DNA from 3 places in the Alteromonas sp. OM2203 genome. Region 2 is predicted to be linked to each of the others. Evidence: predicted binding sites of a transcription regulator. Region 2 holds the regulator's gene; each other region holds the start of a gene.

Region 1 (4,541 bases), 1.7 Mb from region 2:
AAGATGGCAAAAAATGCGGTTTTTAAATGATCTGGTAGCAAAGTACTTTGCTCGAGCACGTCTCTTGGCTCGTTGACGTAGCTTTCAATATCAATGGAAGGGCGAGAAGTGAATGTTTTGGAATGAGCGACACGATGAATTCGGCCTATAAAACGGCCCATCCACTCGAGTTGATCAAGATTGTCGTTTTCAAATTGTCTTCCGCCAACAGAGGGAAACAGTGCAAAGCGGTAGTCGGTCTCACCGACTCTGTGATGGTGCAGTGTACTGCCATTAATGGCAATAGGCGCGGCTAAAGGAATTTCATTCTCTATAAGTTCTTGAGCAAACTCATGCTCTTCGTTAATTTGAGTGTCGCTCCAGCGACCCGGTCTATAGAACTTGGCTACATAACGCATACCATCTTCGGCAAGAAATTGGTAAACACGATTCTCATAACTGTTAAGCGCTAACAAGCCGCTTTGAAGAAAAATGCCCTGGCTTTCCAGGGCATCTAATATGGTATCTGGACTAAGCCCAGAGAAAGAAAAGTCTGTCATCGATAAAGGAACTTCGTTGGTTCATCAACCGTAACCGTTTCCCCATCAATTGTGGTGGTTACACTGATAAAAATATCGGTAACCGTATCTTCCAGATTATAGGCATTAGTTGCAACTGAAATCGGTGTACTGTAAACCGCGCCTCCGGCAACTGTCATCTGCTGCTCACCAATATATTGATAATCCGGCAGGCCTTTTACAGCAATAGAGTAGGTCTGTGTTTGCTGAGTTTTGTTGAGTACCTTGATGGTATAAACATTTTCAATAAGACCCTCGTTTGTCTCGCGGTACAATGAATTTCTGTCGCGAATAATGTCTACTTCTGTTGGGCTGCGCGTCCAGATATTGGCAACCAATAAACCTGTCATAACAAGAAGCACGACAAAATAACCCACTAATTTGGGGCGAATAATGTGAGTCTTGCCTCCAGCCAATTCTTCTTCGGATGTGAAACTAATAAGCCCTTTGGGGTAGCCCATTTTATCCATAACACCGTTACAAGCATCTACACACGCGCCACAATTAATGCACTCGTACTGAAGGCCATTGCGTATATCGATACCGGTTGGGCACACTTGCACACACAAGTTACAATCGATGCAGTCGCCCAACCCTTTTTCTTGAACCTGCTCGTGACTAAGTTTACGAGGTCGAGGACCGCGCTGCTCACCTCGTTTTGCGTCGTATGAAACAGTGAAGGTGTCTTTGTCGAACATGGCCGACTGAAAACGCGCGTAAGGGCAAATGTGTGTACACATGATTTCTCGCATGTAACCCGCATTACCATAAGTACAAACTGCGAAAAATATAACGGAAAAACCTGCCCAAAAACCGGTGTTGAAGGTTACAAAGTCAATAAATAATGCATCAATTGGCGTAAAGTAGCCAACAAAGGTTAATGCCGTTAAAAGCGCCACTAACACCCATGCGGTATGCTTGGCGGTTTTGCGTAGAAATTTATCGGCATCCATTTTGCGGGCATCAAGCGCGATGCGTTTATTTCGTGGCCCTTCGAACTTCTCCTCGAACCATGTATAAATATAGACCCACGTTGTTTGTGGGCACATAAACCCACACCAGACTCGACCAGCAAACGTAGTAACAAAAAAGAGGGCGAAGGCAGAAACAATAAATATGTAGGCCAGCAGCGTAAGGTCTTGGGGCCATAGGGTAAGCGAAAAAATCGTAAAACGTTGCTCGCCAATATCAAGAAGCACCGCCTGATGACCGTTGTACTGAATCCACGGAATTACGGCGAAAAGGGCCAGAAAAAAGAGCCCAAAGAATCGTCTGAACGTTTCAAGTGGGCCTTGAACTGCACGGACATAGATACGGCTACGAGAGTCGTGGCGTTTGCCCTCAGTGGCTCCTTTAGGCTTATGTACCTTTACCGGTGTAACGGTCTTTACCGGTATTTGTTCATTCATAGCTTAACCTTATATCTTAACCTTATATGATGTAGCGAACTGCCTGCGCAGTATAACGTGGTTCACACCATCATCTTTAACATAGATCAATAATGCGGCGTATGGTGAATCTTTTTGAACTTTCAGTCAATACTGAAAGTTCCGAAATTTGGCTTAAAGTAGGGCTTTATTTCCTAATTTGTGTTGTCAGTGTCAACTTAGCAATACGGTGAGTAACTCAAGATGCTCATTGCCGATTAGCATACATGAGTATAGTTCTCAGTATTTACAATTAACTAGGTATCACCCTAATATCTTTAACATTAATATGGTCAATGACTGACTGCATCGTGTACAGTGAGGTTCATAAAATCCGAAGTTGGTCTTGCATAAACACCGCTTCGCAAATTGTAGAAAAGTTGGCGCTATTTGTCGTAAACGCCTATCGAAATTAGCTGAGAAGTCATGTTAAGGTTTTTTATCATCGCCGCTGAGATCATCGTATTAATCTTAGTTTTGCGCTCTCCTTTTGTTCAGTATCTTTTTGAAGATATTCAAAATACCGTGTCTGATTGGCTTGTATCTATTGCTACCGCTGCCGAGCGCGAAAGTCTGACTAATTTGCAGGAAGACATTAGTGGAAAGCTCAGTCCTTTAAAACCTTATCAGCAAAGTTACATTCAACAAATTACTGCGGACTCAGCGAGCGTAAAGCGGTTTTATCACACCTACTGTGAAAATGATGACATAAACCCTAATTTTTCGGGAACTAAACGCGCTCAACTTTGCCTAATCATTAAACAGTCGCCAGTTATGCAGGTCGCAAAGCGAGATTAGACTATGCAAGTTCATAAGCCTTTTCTTTAGATGCGAGTAGTGAATTGAATAAACGATTTCACATTGCTTGCTAACTTACGGTTTAAATGACTGAATTTAGGAGCATGAAAGTGAATAAAATACGTACCTTTTCTTGTTTGGGCTGCGCAGCCGCAGTCGGATTACTTGCTGTTTTTGCTCCCACACAAGCGGCAGAGGTTAAAATCACGTGGGAAGAACCAGAGTCTTACAGTGACATCAGGCCCACGAATGAGTCACGCAAACGCTTTCGGGAGCGCACACTTGAAGAACTTGAATCGCACATCGTTGAACTAGCAAAGGATTTACCTGAATCGCAAGTGTTGTCTATGACGGTGACCAACGTCGATTTGGCCGGGCAAGTGTGGCCAAGTCAGTTTGTTGGCTTTGGTAACGGGGCGGGTAGTGATGTTCGCATCATAAAGCGTATTGATATACCGCGTATGACGTTTAGCTATACCCTCGCAAACGACGATGGGCAGATCATTGTGAGCGGCGAAGAAATTAAACTTAAAGATATGGACTTCATGGAGTCGAATATTCGTCGCAATCGCACAGAATCTTTGTCTTATGAAAAAGCAATGCTCAACGATTGGTTTTCAGATACGTTTGCAACCCAAGTTGCAGCAACAAATTAAGTTTTCTTGAGCTAAGGTTGCGCTTAACGAGAGATATCGTAACTTTTCAAGTGTACTTTTATTTCAAGGGTACACTCATTTCAAAGGTACACTTATAAAGTACTAATTGAAATGTTAGCAATAGCGAATTGTTTTCATCCCGCTGTAACTATTAAAAAGGTCACATAAACGTGACCTTTACTATATGCGTGGCCCAACTATTTTGGGCCTCTAGCAACTTACGATTGACTATTTAGTTATCACAGATAGTCAAATTCGTTACCTGAAATAGCAAGCGTGCTGTCTGGGCCTGCTTTATATGCAGCTTTATGTGCGTCGCGACGTACAAGTATACGTTCCATATAGAAATTCCGAGTTTTCATTTTCGATGCAGCAAGTACGGCGTTTTCTGAGTGCTGTGCTTTATCAGCCATGCTGTACCATAGTACGCCGATAAGTGAATAAGCACTGTAGGCGAGATAGTCACAGGCAGCCGATGCGGCGGTAGTTGCATCCATGCCGAGGCAATCAGCTGACGAGGCGCGCCAGTCGTCCAGAATACCTTGAGCCAAATTCTTTGCCTCACTGTCTTGGATGTCATTAACGAGTGCACTGAATGCATTGTAGGTCGCTTCCATCATCTGGCCGCCGTCACGGGTTAATTTACGGCCGATGAGGTCTAGCGCCTGAATACCATTAGTGCCTTCATATAGCATCGCGATGCGCACATCTCGCATTAGCTGCTCCATGCCCCACTCGCGAATAAAGCCATGTCCACCGAATACCTGAACGCCTAAACTGGTGGTTTCAAGCCCCATGTCAGTCATAAACGCTTTACAAATTGGCGTTAAAAACTGAAGTATCTTCTCAGCATCTTCTTTTTCCTGGCCTTCAGCGTGTTTCTCAACGTCCATAAACTTGGCATAGAAAAGTGATAAGGCACGACAGCCTTCAATCAGTGATTTCTGAGTGAGCAGCATGCGCGCTACATCGGGCTGAAATACGATAGGATCTGCTTTACCATCTGGATTCTGAATGCCTTGTGGCGCGCGAGACTGAACACGTTCACGGGCATACGTCAGCGCACCTTGATAAGACGCTTCAGCAGCACCTATGCCCTGTAA
Region 2 (4,541 bases):
CCAGCTTGCCACTTGCGTAGGCGGCGCCAACATACGCACCTATAGAGCATCCTGCTACCACGTCAATTTTAACGCCTAACTTTTCTAAAGCTTGAATAATACCTATGTGCGTCCAACCCCTGGCAGCACCGGCACCTAACGCAAGTCCAATTTTCATTTATCTGGGTTCCATAATATTTACCACTTCAATAGTGTGCTCATCATCACTTAACGAGGATGTATTTTCAGTGGAAAAAGAAGGTTGATCAAAGCCTATGTCGCCATCTTCAACGGGGCCGTCTTGGGTTGTAATAGATTTAAAGTCGTGAAGATTGCTGTCTATTAAATGAGAGGGGGCCACATTTTGAAGTGCCCTAAACATCGATTCGATACGACCAGGAAACCTGCGATTCCAGTCTTGAAGCATAGCTTTAATGTTTTGACGCTGCAGGTTTTCTTGAGAGCCGCAAAGGTTACAAGGAATAATAGGAAACGCTGCTGCCTGAGAATATTTTTCAATATCTTTTTCAGTGCAGTATGCTAAAGGGCGAATAACGATGTGCTCGCCGTTATCGCTGACCAATTTAGGGGGCATAGATTTAAGTTTGCCACCATGAAACATGTTGAGGAAAAAGGTTTCTAGCATGTCATCACGGTGGTGACCTAGCGCAATTTTAGTTGCGCCAAGTTCTTTAGCCGTTCTATATAAAATGCCCCGACGTAATCGTGAGCACAGCGAACAGGTTGTTTTTCCCTCGGGAATTTTATCTTTTACAATTGAGTAAGTGTCTTCTTCAACGATTTTATACTCAACACCAATTTCGTCTAGATAAGCCGGCAGGATGTGCTCTGGAAAACCTGGCTGTTTTTGGTCAAGATTTACCGCAACGATATCGAAGTGAATAGGCGCAATCTTCTTTAAAAACATCAAAATATCGAGCATGGTGTAGCTGTCTTTCCCACCAGATAGACACACCATCACCTTGTCATTATTCTCAATCATGCCAAAGTCGGCAATGGCTTTACCCACGTTGCGACGAAGACGTTTTTGAAGTTTGTTGAAGTTGTACTTTTGCTTACTTTGTGCAGCGTTCAATGCAGATGGCTCAACGCTGCTTGTGCCTAAACTCATAATTCACTAGCTTGGTTTGTGATAAAGCAAGCATTATACAATAAAGCGCCTTTTTTAAACCATGGTTGTGTCGTTAATTTTGTACCTTAAGCGGTGGAACAAAGCCATCTGGCTTAATAGCCAAAACGTCACAGTTAAGTTCGTCGATCACATGCTCTGCTGTATTTCCGATAAGCGCGGCTGAAATGCCCACGCGGCCTACAGTTCCGATGATAACAAGTTCAGCGTCGATGGTTTTGGCTACGTGGGGAATAACTTTTTCGGGCAAACCTTCTTTTACAATGCATTTCTCTTCGGAAATGCCATATTGTTGAGCATGGCGACGCATTTCGGATTGATGGTGATTTTTAACCGCATCATGATAGGTATCGGGGTCGAACTCCGGAACTTCTATCGCAATGTTTAGTGGAGTAGAAGGATAGCTGTTGACTAAATTCACATTTCCTTTCAATAAGGCCGCATAATCGTTTGCAATAATTGTAAGCTTGTCATTAAGCGCAGCATGTTCGTCGTCTTCACTTCCTACGTTTACGGCTGCGATGATCTCACCACCTTCTGGCCAATCATGCTCTTTAACCAATAACACTGGGCGAGGGCACTTACGCATTAAATGCCAGTCTGTTGGTGTGAAAATGACAGAGGCTAAATCATCGTGGTTCTTTGTCGCTTTTACCACTAGATCAATTTGGTTGTTAAGCGTGTAGTAAATAATTGACTCAAAAGCACGGTTGTTCCACTCAACTACAATATCGGTATCAGCAAAGCCTTGTTTCCTAAGTTGCTCAGAAAGCCACTTGCCTTGCTCTTTAGTTACTGCATCGCGCATGGCTTCGCGCTCATCTGGGCTTAGCATGGTGGTCATATCATAAGATAGATCGTAGACCACCATCATTGCGGTCACTGTTGCACCTGTTTTCGACGCGAGTTCATAGGCTCGACTTAAAGCAGGTTGGTTGTCCCGTTCAGCATCTACCACGGCAAGAATTCGTTTATATTCAATCATAACACCCTCCAGTAAGCACACAGCTTGATGTGACGATAAATAAAGCTATTTTTCTAGTCCATCTTCACTAACTATAAACGACATTTGAAAAAACGTGTTGTTTTGGGTCAAGAATTTTACAACTCTCTCAGGCATTTCTCTTAGGCATTTTTAGTGTGGCGATTTATGGGTGCTTGGGACAATAAAAAATAAAGGTAATAAAAAACGCGCTTTGCGCGCGTTCTTAAACAATTTAAACGAAGAGACAACCTAGCCGCTACATACAACACTTGGTCCGTTAAGGGCAGACAGTTTATTTTCTAACAGTGCAAAATCTAGAATGGTAATGAGTTTGCCATCTACCTTTATAATGTTTTCTTTTTGGAAACGACTTAACAGGCGGCTTATGGTTTCTATCGTTAAACCGAGGTAATTGCCAATCTCATTTCGTGTCATCGTTAAATGAAACTCACGATGAGAAAAGCCTCGCTCCTCAAATCTTTGCGATAGGTGGGAGATAAAATAGAGTAAGCGTTCTTCTGCTGTTCGTTTATTGAGAAGCATGATCATGTCGTGATCCTGCTTTATCTCTGCACTCATGAAGCTCATTATCTGATGGCGCAGTTTCGGAAACTGAACCGACATTTCATCTAACATTTCATAGGGAAGTTCACAGACCATCGCTGTTTCTAATGCAGAAGTGTAGCTCTGGTGCTTATTTTCGCGCAGCGCATCGAAGCCGATAATGTCGCCGGGAAAATGAAAACCTGTAATTTGCTCCTCACCTTCAGAGTTGGTAACGAACGACTTGAAAGAACCGGTTCTTACGGCAAAGAGCGAACGAAATGTATCGCCAGTTTGAATAAGCGTATCGCCTTTATGCAGCGGTTTTTTACGCTCAATGATGTCGTCTAAAGACTCAATTTCTGTCTTGTTTAATGCAACAGGCAGACAGAGATGGCTGAAACTACAGTTCTGACAGTGGATTGAAAATTGGCTTCCTTTGCTCATAAAACCTGCTCTTTATAATTTATACACGACAATAATACCTATTTTTTTATAGGATTGCGCCCTGAATAAGATAAATAGCATAGATAGCCATTATACTTGCAATAAGTTGCCTTACGCCGCTTTGCTGAAAAGTACTCACTAGATATTGACTACCTGCGCTGGCGGCAAGCAGGGTGGGTAAGGTTCCCAACCCAAAGAAAAACATAATACCCGCGCCTTGTAACGCGTTGCCTGCGGCCAATGACCAGGTTAGGGTTGAATACACAAGCCCGCAGGGTAACCAACCCCAAATAAAGCCATAAGGTATTGCGCTAAATGGGGTTTTGAACGGTAAAAACCGCTTAGAGAGAGGCTGAAGTTTGGAAAATAGACCTTTACCTGCGCTTTCCAAAAGGGTTAGGCCTGTCCACCATTTCCCTAAATAACAAGCGAGTAAAAGCAACATAACACCGCTAAAAAGAGATAGGACATAGCTGGCAAGGGGAACGAAATCTGACGCAATTTTTCCTAATGCGCCAGTGATTGCACCGGCAATCGTATAGCTGGCAATCCGGCCCATGTTGTAAGCGAGTGTATAGGGTACAGCGGATGAGCCTTTTGGCGAGACCATTCTGAGCGCCGCAACGATCCCTCCACACATTCCCACACAATGAACACCGCCCGCCAAGCCGATAAGAAAAGCAGAGAAGTAGTTAATCCCGTCCATTATCTTCTTTGTTCTTGATTGCCTTGCTCTCTTGAAGCTGCTTGCGCTGTTCTGCTAATTTTTTTTCTTCAGGTGACAAATCATCATCGAAAAGAATGCTGTAGCCTTGTCGGTCTAAATCCTCAAACTGATTGGTCTTTACCGCCCAAAAGAAAATTACAATAGCGACAGCAACAATAATGATGGCGATTGGAATTAATACGTAAATAATGCTCATGCTATTTGCTCAAAAGTCGCGTTGAGTTTGTAACGACAATAATACTGCTTAACGACATACCTACAACAGCCATCCACGGCGAAAGTAGCCCAGACACGGCGAAGGGCAGAATCAAAACGTTGTATCCTACAGACCAGCCTATGTTCTGTCTTATTTTCTTCTTCACTTGGTGAGAAGTGCTTATAAGCGTTGGAACAGATAAAAGTTGATCGCCAAGCAAAATAACATCTGCTGCTGTCTTAGCAACATCGGTAGCATTGCCAACCGCTATTGCCACGTCTGCACTGGCAAGAACAGGTGCATCGTTGATACCGTCCCCCATCATCATTACTTTGGCTCCCGCTTGCTGCATAGCTTGAACAGCTTCGTATTTAAGTTCTGGTGTAAGCCCACCTTTGGCTGTTTCGATTGGCAATGACGCAGTTAGTGAGTCCACGTTTTTTTGTGTATCGCCGCTTAAGACTGTAAGCCTATGGCTTTTTGCCAAGATATCGAGGGTTTCTTGCGTATCAGC
Region 3 (4,541 bases), 550 kb from region 2:
AATACTACAATGTCATCCACCCGGTTAATGAACTCGGGCCTGAAATGCTGCCCTACAACGTTCATTACCATTCCCTTCATTTCATCATACTGACTTTCGTTATGCTTATCTTGAATGATGTCTGAGCCCAAGTTAGACGTCATGATCACAACGGTATTTTTAAAATCTACAGTGCGTCCTTGTCCGTCAGTAAGCCTGCCGTCATCAAGCACCTGAAGCAGAATGTTGAATACATCAGGATGCGCCTTTTCAACTTCGTCCAACAATATTACTGAATAAGGCTTACGGCGCACTGCTTCAGTTAAATAACCACCTTCTTCATAGCCAACGTAGCCTGGAGGAGCGCCAACTAAACGCGCCACAGAATGCTTCTCCATGAATTCAGACATATCGATGCGTATCATGGCGTCTTCAGTATCAAACATGAAACCAGCTAACGCTTTGCACAGCTCAGTTTTTCCTACCCCCGTTGGCCCTAAAAAAAGGAAGGAACCAATTGGACGATTTGGATCCGCAAGACCGGCTCTAGAGCGACGTATTGCATTTGATACGGCCTCAACGGCCTCTTCTTGACCAACCACGCGTTTATGAAGAACGTCTTCCATGCGAAGTAATTTTTCGCGCTCACCTTCCAGCATTCTTGCCACTGGAATTCCCGTCCACCGTGAAAGCACGTCTGCAATTTCAGCATCGGTTACTTTGTTTTTAAGTAAGGTTGTTTCTCGGGTTTCATTTTCAGCCGCCTGCTCAAGCTTGGCCTCAAGCTCAGGAATTCGACCATACTGAAGTTCCGACATGCGATTTAAATCAGAAGCCCGTCGCGCAATTTCCAAATCTAGTTTGGCTTGCTCAAGCTCGCCCTTAATAGTTTGGGTACCCTGCATGGCGTCTTTTTCATCCAGCCATACTTTTTCGAGCTCTGAATATTTGGTTTCCGCTTGCTCACGCTCTAGCTCAATCATTTCAAGTCTTTTATGACTTGCATCGTCCGTTTCTTTCGCAAGCGCCTGCTCTTCTAACTTCAGCTGAATAATACGGCGCTCTAGTCGGTCCATTTCTTCCGGCTTAGAGTCTATTTGCAAACGAATGCTAGATGCCGCTTCATCGATAAGGTCAATGGCCTTATCCGGTAGCTGACGGTCGCTTATATAGCGATGGGACAAACTGGCGGCTGCAACGATGGCAGGGTCAGTGATATCCACCGAGTGATGAAGCTCGTAGCGCTCTTTAAGCCCCCGTAAGATGGCGATGGTGTCTTCAACGCTTGGCTCTTCAACCAAGACTTTTTGGAAACGACGCTCTAGCGCTGCATCTTTTTCAATGTACTGACGATATTCGTCTAGCGTAGTTGCGCCCACACAGTGAAGCTCACCACGGGCCAGCGCAGGTTTAAGCATATTCCCCGCATCCATTGCACCGTCGCCCTTTCCTGCTCCCACCATAGTGTGTAACTCGTCAACGAATAAAATAACGCGCCCTTCTTCTTTCGCCAATTCGTTCAGTACTGCTTTCAAGCGCTCTTCAAACTCACCGCGATATTTGGCGCCAGCGACTAACGATCCCATATCAAGAGCTAACACGCGCTTGTTTTTGAGCCCCTCTGGCACTTCACCATTAATGATACGCTGAGCTAAACCTTCAACAATCGCGGTTTTACCCACACCTGGCTCACCGATAAGCACAGGGTTGTTTTTGGTTCTACGTTGCAGTACCTGCACGGTACGTCGAATCTCATCATCTCGCCCAATAACGGGGTCAAGCTTGCCTTGCTCAGCCCGTTCGGTTAAGTCTGTCGTGTACTTCTCAAGGGCTTGTCGCACGTCTTCCGCGTTCGGGTCTGTCACCTTCAGACCACCACGCATGTCGTCTATCGCGGTTTCAATGGCTTCTTTGGTGATGTTTAAGCTTTTAAAAATCTCACCCAATCGGCCTTTATCTTGTAATGCTGCTAGAACAAAAATTTCTGATGTGATGTATTCATCTTTTCGCTGCTGCGCAATTTTGTCGCAAAGGTTAAGCAATATACCGCTGTCTTTGCTTAACTGAACATCGCCACCTATACCTTCAATGCGGGGTAAACGCTCAATAGCCTGACTCAATGCTGAGCGCAGCGCATTTACATTAATATTGGCCTGATCTAGCAGTGGACGAACTGAACCACCTTGCTGATTAAGCATGGCAGTCATAAGGTGAACAGGTTCAATATATTGATGGTCTCGCCCCAATGCGAGTGATTGAGCATCGGAAATCGCGAGCTGAAATTTACTGGTAAATCTATCTAGTCTCATAATCTCGACCTAAAAAATGAACAATTATTTATAGTCTAGTTATGTAGGCAGCTGAATTGTGATTCAAGTATAAGCGCTAAAAGATAGCCAAAAAGATGAAAAAGACTAATGAGGATTTGATATAGCGCAAACTTTGATTTGGTTGACCGAGTTTTTACCAGCCCATCTAGAGGTGAGCAAACACTGAAATTAGCGTATACCAATCACGCTGACCATTCTACCTGTAGTCCGCTTTTGTTGATGGGTTGCCCTACGGTGAGAATAAAAGTGATGTTCATCAGAATAAGTACATAAGTTACTTTGCGTTACATTCTCGACACCTGCCTGCGCGAGTTGAGCCTGCGCTATCTTGGGTAAGTTCAATAAATATCTGTCTTGATTGCTACTTGGTATCACGACACCTTGAATATGAAGAAACGAACCCGCTATTTCTGCATCTACCTCGTAGCAGGGCTGACTAATAGCGGGCCCAATCCACGCCATAATTTCATTTCTCGGACAGGTAAAATTTAAAAGCGTGTTTTTGATAATATTAGTGTGAAGACCTTTCCAGCCAGCGTGAACAGCCGCTACCTCTCGCCCTTTCACATCGCATAATAAGATAGGTACACAGTCTGCGGTCATTACTGCACAGAAATGAGATTTTGACGTTGAATAAGCCGCATCTGCGGTTGTATCTAAGCTGGGTAGTGAAACCACACGGTTGCTGTGTATCTGCTCCAACCATGTGATTTTGTCTCCGTTAGGCAGAAGACTTCTGTTGGCTTTAACCAAAAGTAAGTCGTCGCCTACGTGAGCCCCAACATTCAAGCCTGCAAAATCCCCCATGCTAACGCCACCCGCTCGAGTCGTCGTGTAAGCCACAACGTTAGACGGACAAGTCCACTCGGGCGTGATCAATTTGAGTGTCGCTGACGTCGATATGTCTTGATGTGAATTTTGCATAGGCCTCTCACCCGCTTAGAGCATGTCTTGAGGGTTTTCTTCGCTGTCCTTTTTCACCGATTTCAACATGTCCTGCATATCTTGAGGTAAAGGCGCTTTCCACGTCATCCACTCTTCAGTATCTGGGTGAAATAGAGAAAGTTGAGCCGCATGAAGTGCTTGACGCTTGAAACCGCGAAGAGCAGCAATAAACTCCTCAGAAGCACCTTTTGGTAAACGAGGACGCCCGCCATAAACTTGATCACCCAATAAGGGATGCTTTATATGAGCCATATGCACACGTATTTGATGAGTACGGCCCGTCTCTAGTTTAAGACGTAAATGGGTGTAAGCCCTGAACTTTTCGATAACGCGGAAATGCGTAACTGCAGGCTTACCTGACTCGCGCACCGCCATGTGAGTTCGCTTAGTCGCATGTCTTCCTATGGGTTCATCAACGATCCCGCCCGCTACCATTGTACCTAAAGCTATCGCTTCGTACTCTCGACTCATTTCTCGACGCTGAAGCTGATCGACAAGATGAGTTTGCGCTGGGATAGTTTTTGCTACCACCATTAAGCCCGTCGTATCTTTATCGAGGCGGTGAACAATACCTGCGCGAGGAACCTTATCAATTTCGGGTACGTGATTTAAAAGCGCATTGAGCACGGTACCACTTGGATTACCTGCACCAGGGTGCACAACCAAATCGGCTGGTTTGTTTATTACTAAGATATGATCGTCTTCATAGACAATATCCAAGGCAATATCTTGCGCTTCACTTGTAACTTGAACATCCATCTCGGCGCAAACGGTAACAACCTCTTCCATCTGCATTTTATGGCGTGGAATAGTGATTACCTCACCGTTTACCGCCACATTACCGTCTTGAATCCAAGTTTTTAGCTTAGAACGGGAATATTCAGGGAACAAATCAGCCAAAACCTGATCTAACCGTAAACCAAAATGGGCAGCTTCCGTTGAAGCTTCTAATTGTATTGTGTTGGGCGACTCTGTCATAACACCATTGATTACGTCTAAAAAAGGGTATTATAACAAGGTTTGACGCTGTACACTGCCTTGTTTACGTTTTTGTATGGTTTTTCTCACCGTTAGTACGTTAGAATGCAATTAAAGTGTTGTTGTTTAACACATGGGCTTAGACAGCGAAGTACTAAAACTGTTTAGCAGGAAAATAGAATTATTATGAAATCATTTCGTCTACTGGCACCCGTTTTACTTGGTGCTATGGTGTCTGTCGCAGGATGTAGCTCTTCAGATAATGAAGAGAAAGCTGTTTTAGCAAACATGGGCGCGCAGCAACTGTAC

Evidence for each region. Region 2 encodes FNR, which switches genes on or off when oxygen is low (the NO sensors DNR and NnrR bind a similar motif). Its sites were predicted from a motif close to TTGATCTAGATCAA; they were not measured.
Region 1: the regulator FNR is predicted to act here: its motif matches at 2,043-2,056, upstream of ccoG (cytochrome c oxidase accessory protein CcoG).
Region 3: the regulator FNR is predicted to act here: its motif matches at 2,405-2,418, upstream of clpB (ATP-dependent chaperone ClpB).

What each region holds. Positions count from the first base shown of each region.
Region 1 covers NZ_CP183209.1:678,097-682,637, forward strand. The annotation lists gene ACM0P2_RS03035 (serine/threonine protein kinase) at 1-539, opposite strand, end outside; gene ccoG (cytochrome c oxidase accessory protein CcoG) at 536-1,966, opposite strand; gene ACM0P2_RS03045 (hypothetical protein) at 2,411-2,782, shown strand; gene ACM0P2_RS03050 (DUF3016 domain-containing protein) at 2,893-3,438, shown strand; gene ACM0P2_RS03055 (acyl-CoA dehydrogenase family protein) at 3,678-4,541, opposite strand, start outside.
Region 2 covers NZ_CP183209.1:2,394,493-2,399,033, reverse strand. The annotation lists gene ACM0P2_RS10675 (patatin-like phospholipase family protein) at 1-157, opposite strand, end outside; gene ttcA (tRNA 2-thiocytidine(32) synthetase TtcA) at 158-1,111, opposite strand; gene uspE (universal stress protein UspE) at 1,185-2,114, opposite strand; gene fnr (fumarate/nitrate reduction transcriptional regulator Fnr) at 2,364-3,104, opposite strand; gene ACM0P2_RS10655 (sulfite exporter TauE/SafE family protein) at 3,151-3,810, opposite strand; gene ccoS (cbb3-type cytochrome oxidase assembly protein CcoS) at 3,797-4,027, opposite strand; gene ACM0P2_RS10645 (heavy metal translocating P-type ATPase) at 4,029-4,541, opposite strand, start outside.
Region 3 covers NZ_CP183209.1:2,944,611-2,949,151, forward strand. The annotation lists gene clpB (ATP-dependent chaperone ClpB) at 1-2,288, opposite strand, end outside; gene pgeF (peptidoglycan editing factor PgeF) at 2,478-3,233, opposite strand; gene rluD (23S rRNA pseudouridine(1911/1915/1917) synthase RluD) at 3,249-4,232, opposite strand; gene ACM0P2_RS13090 (outer membrane protein assembly factor BamD) at 4,419-4,541, shown strand, end outside.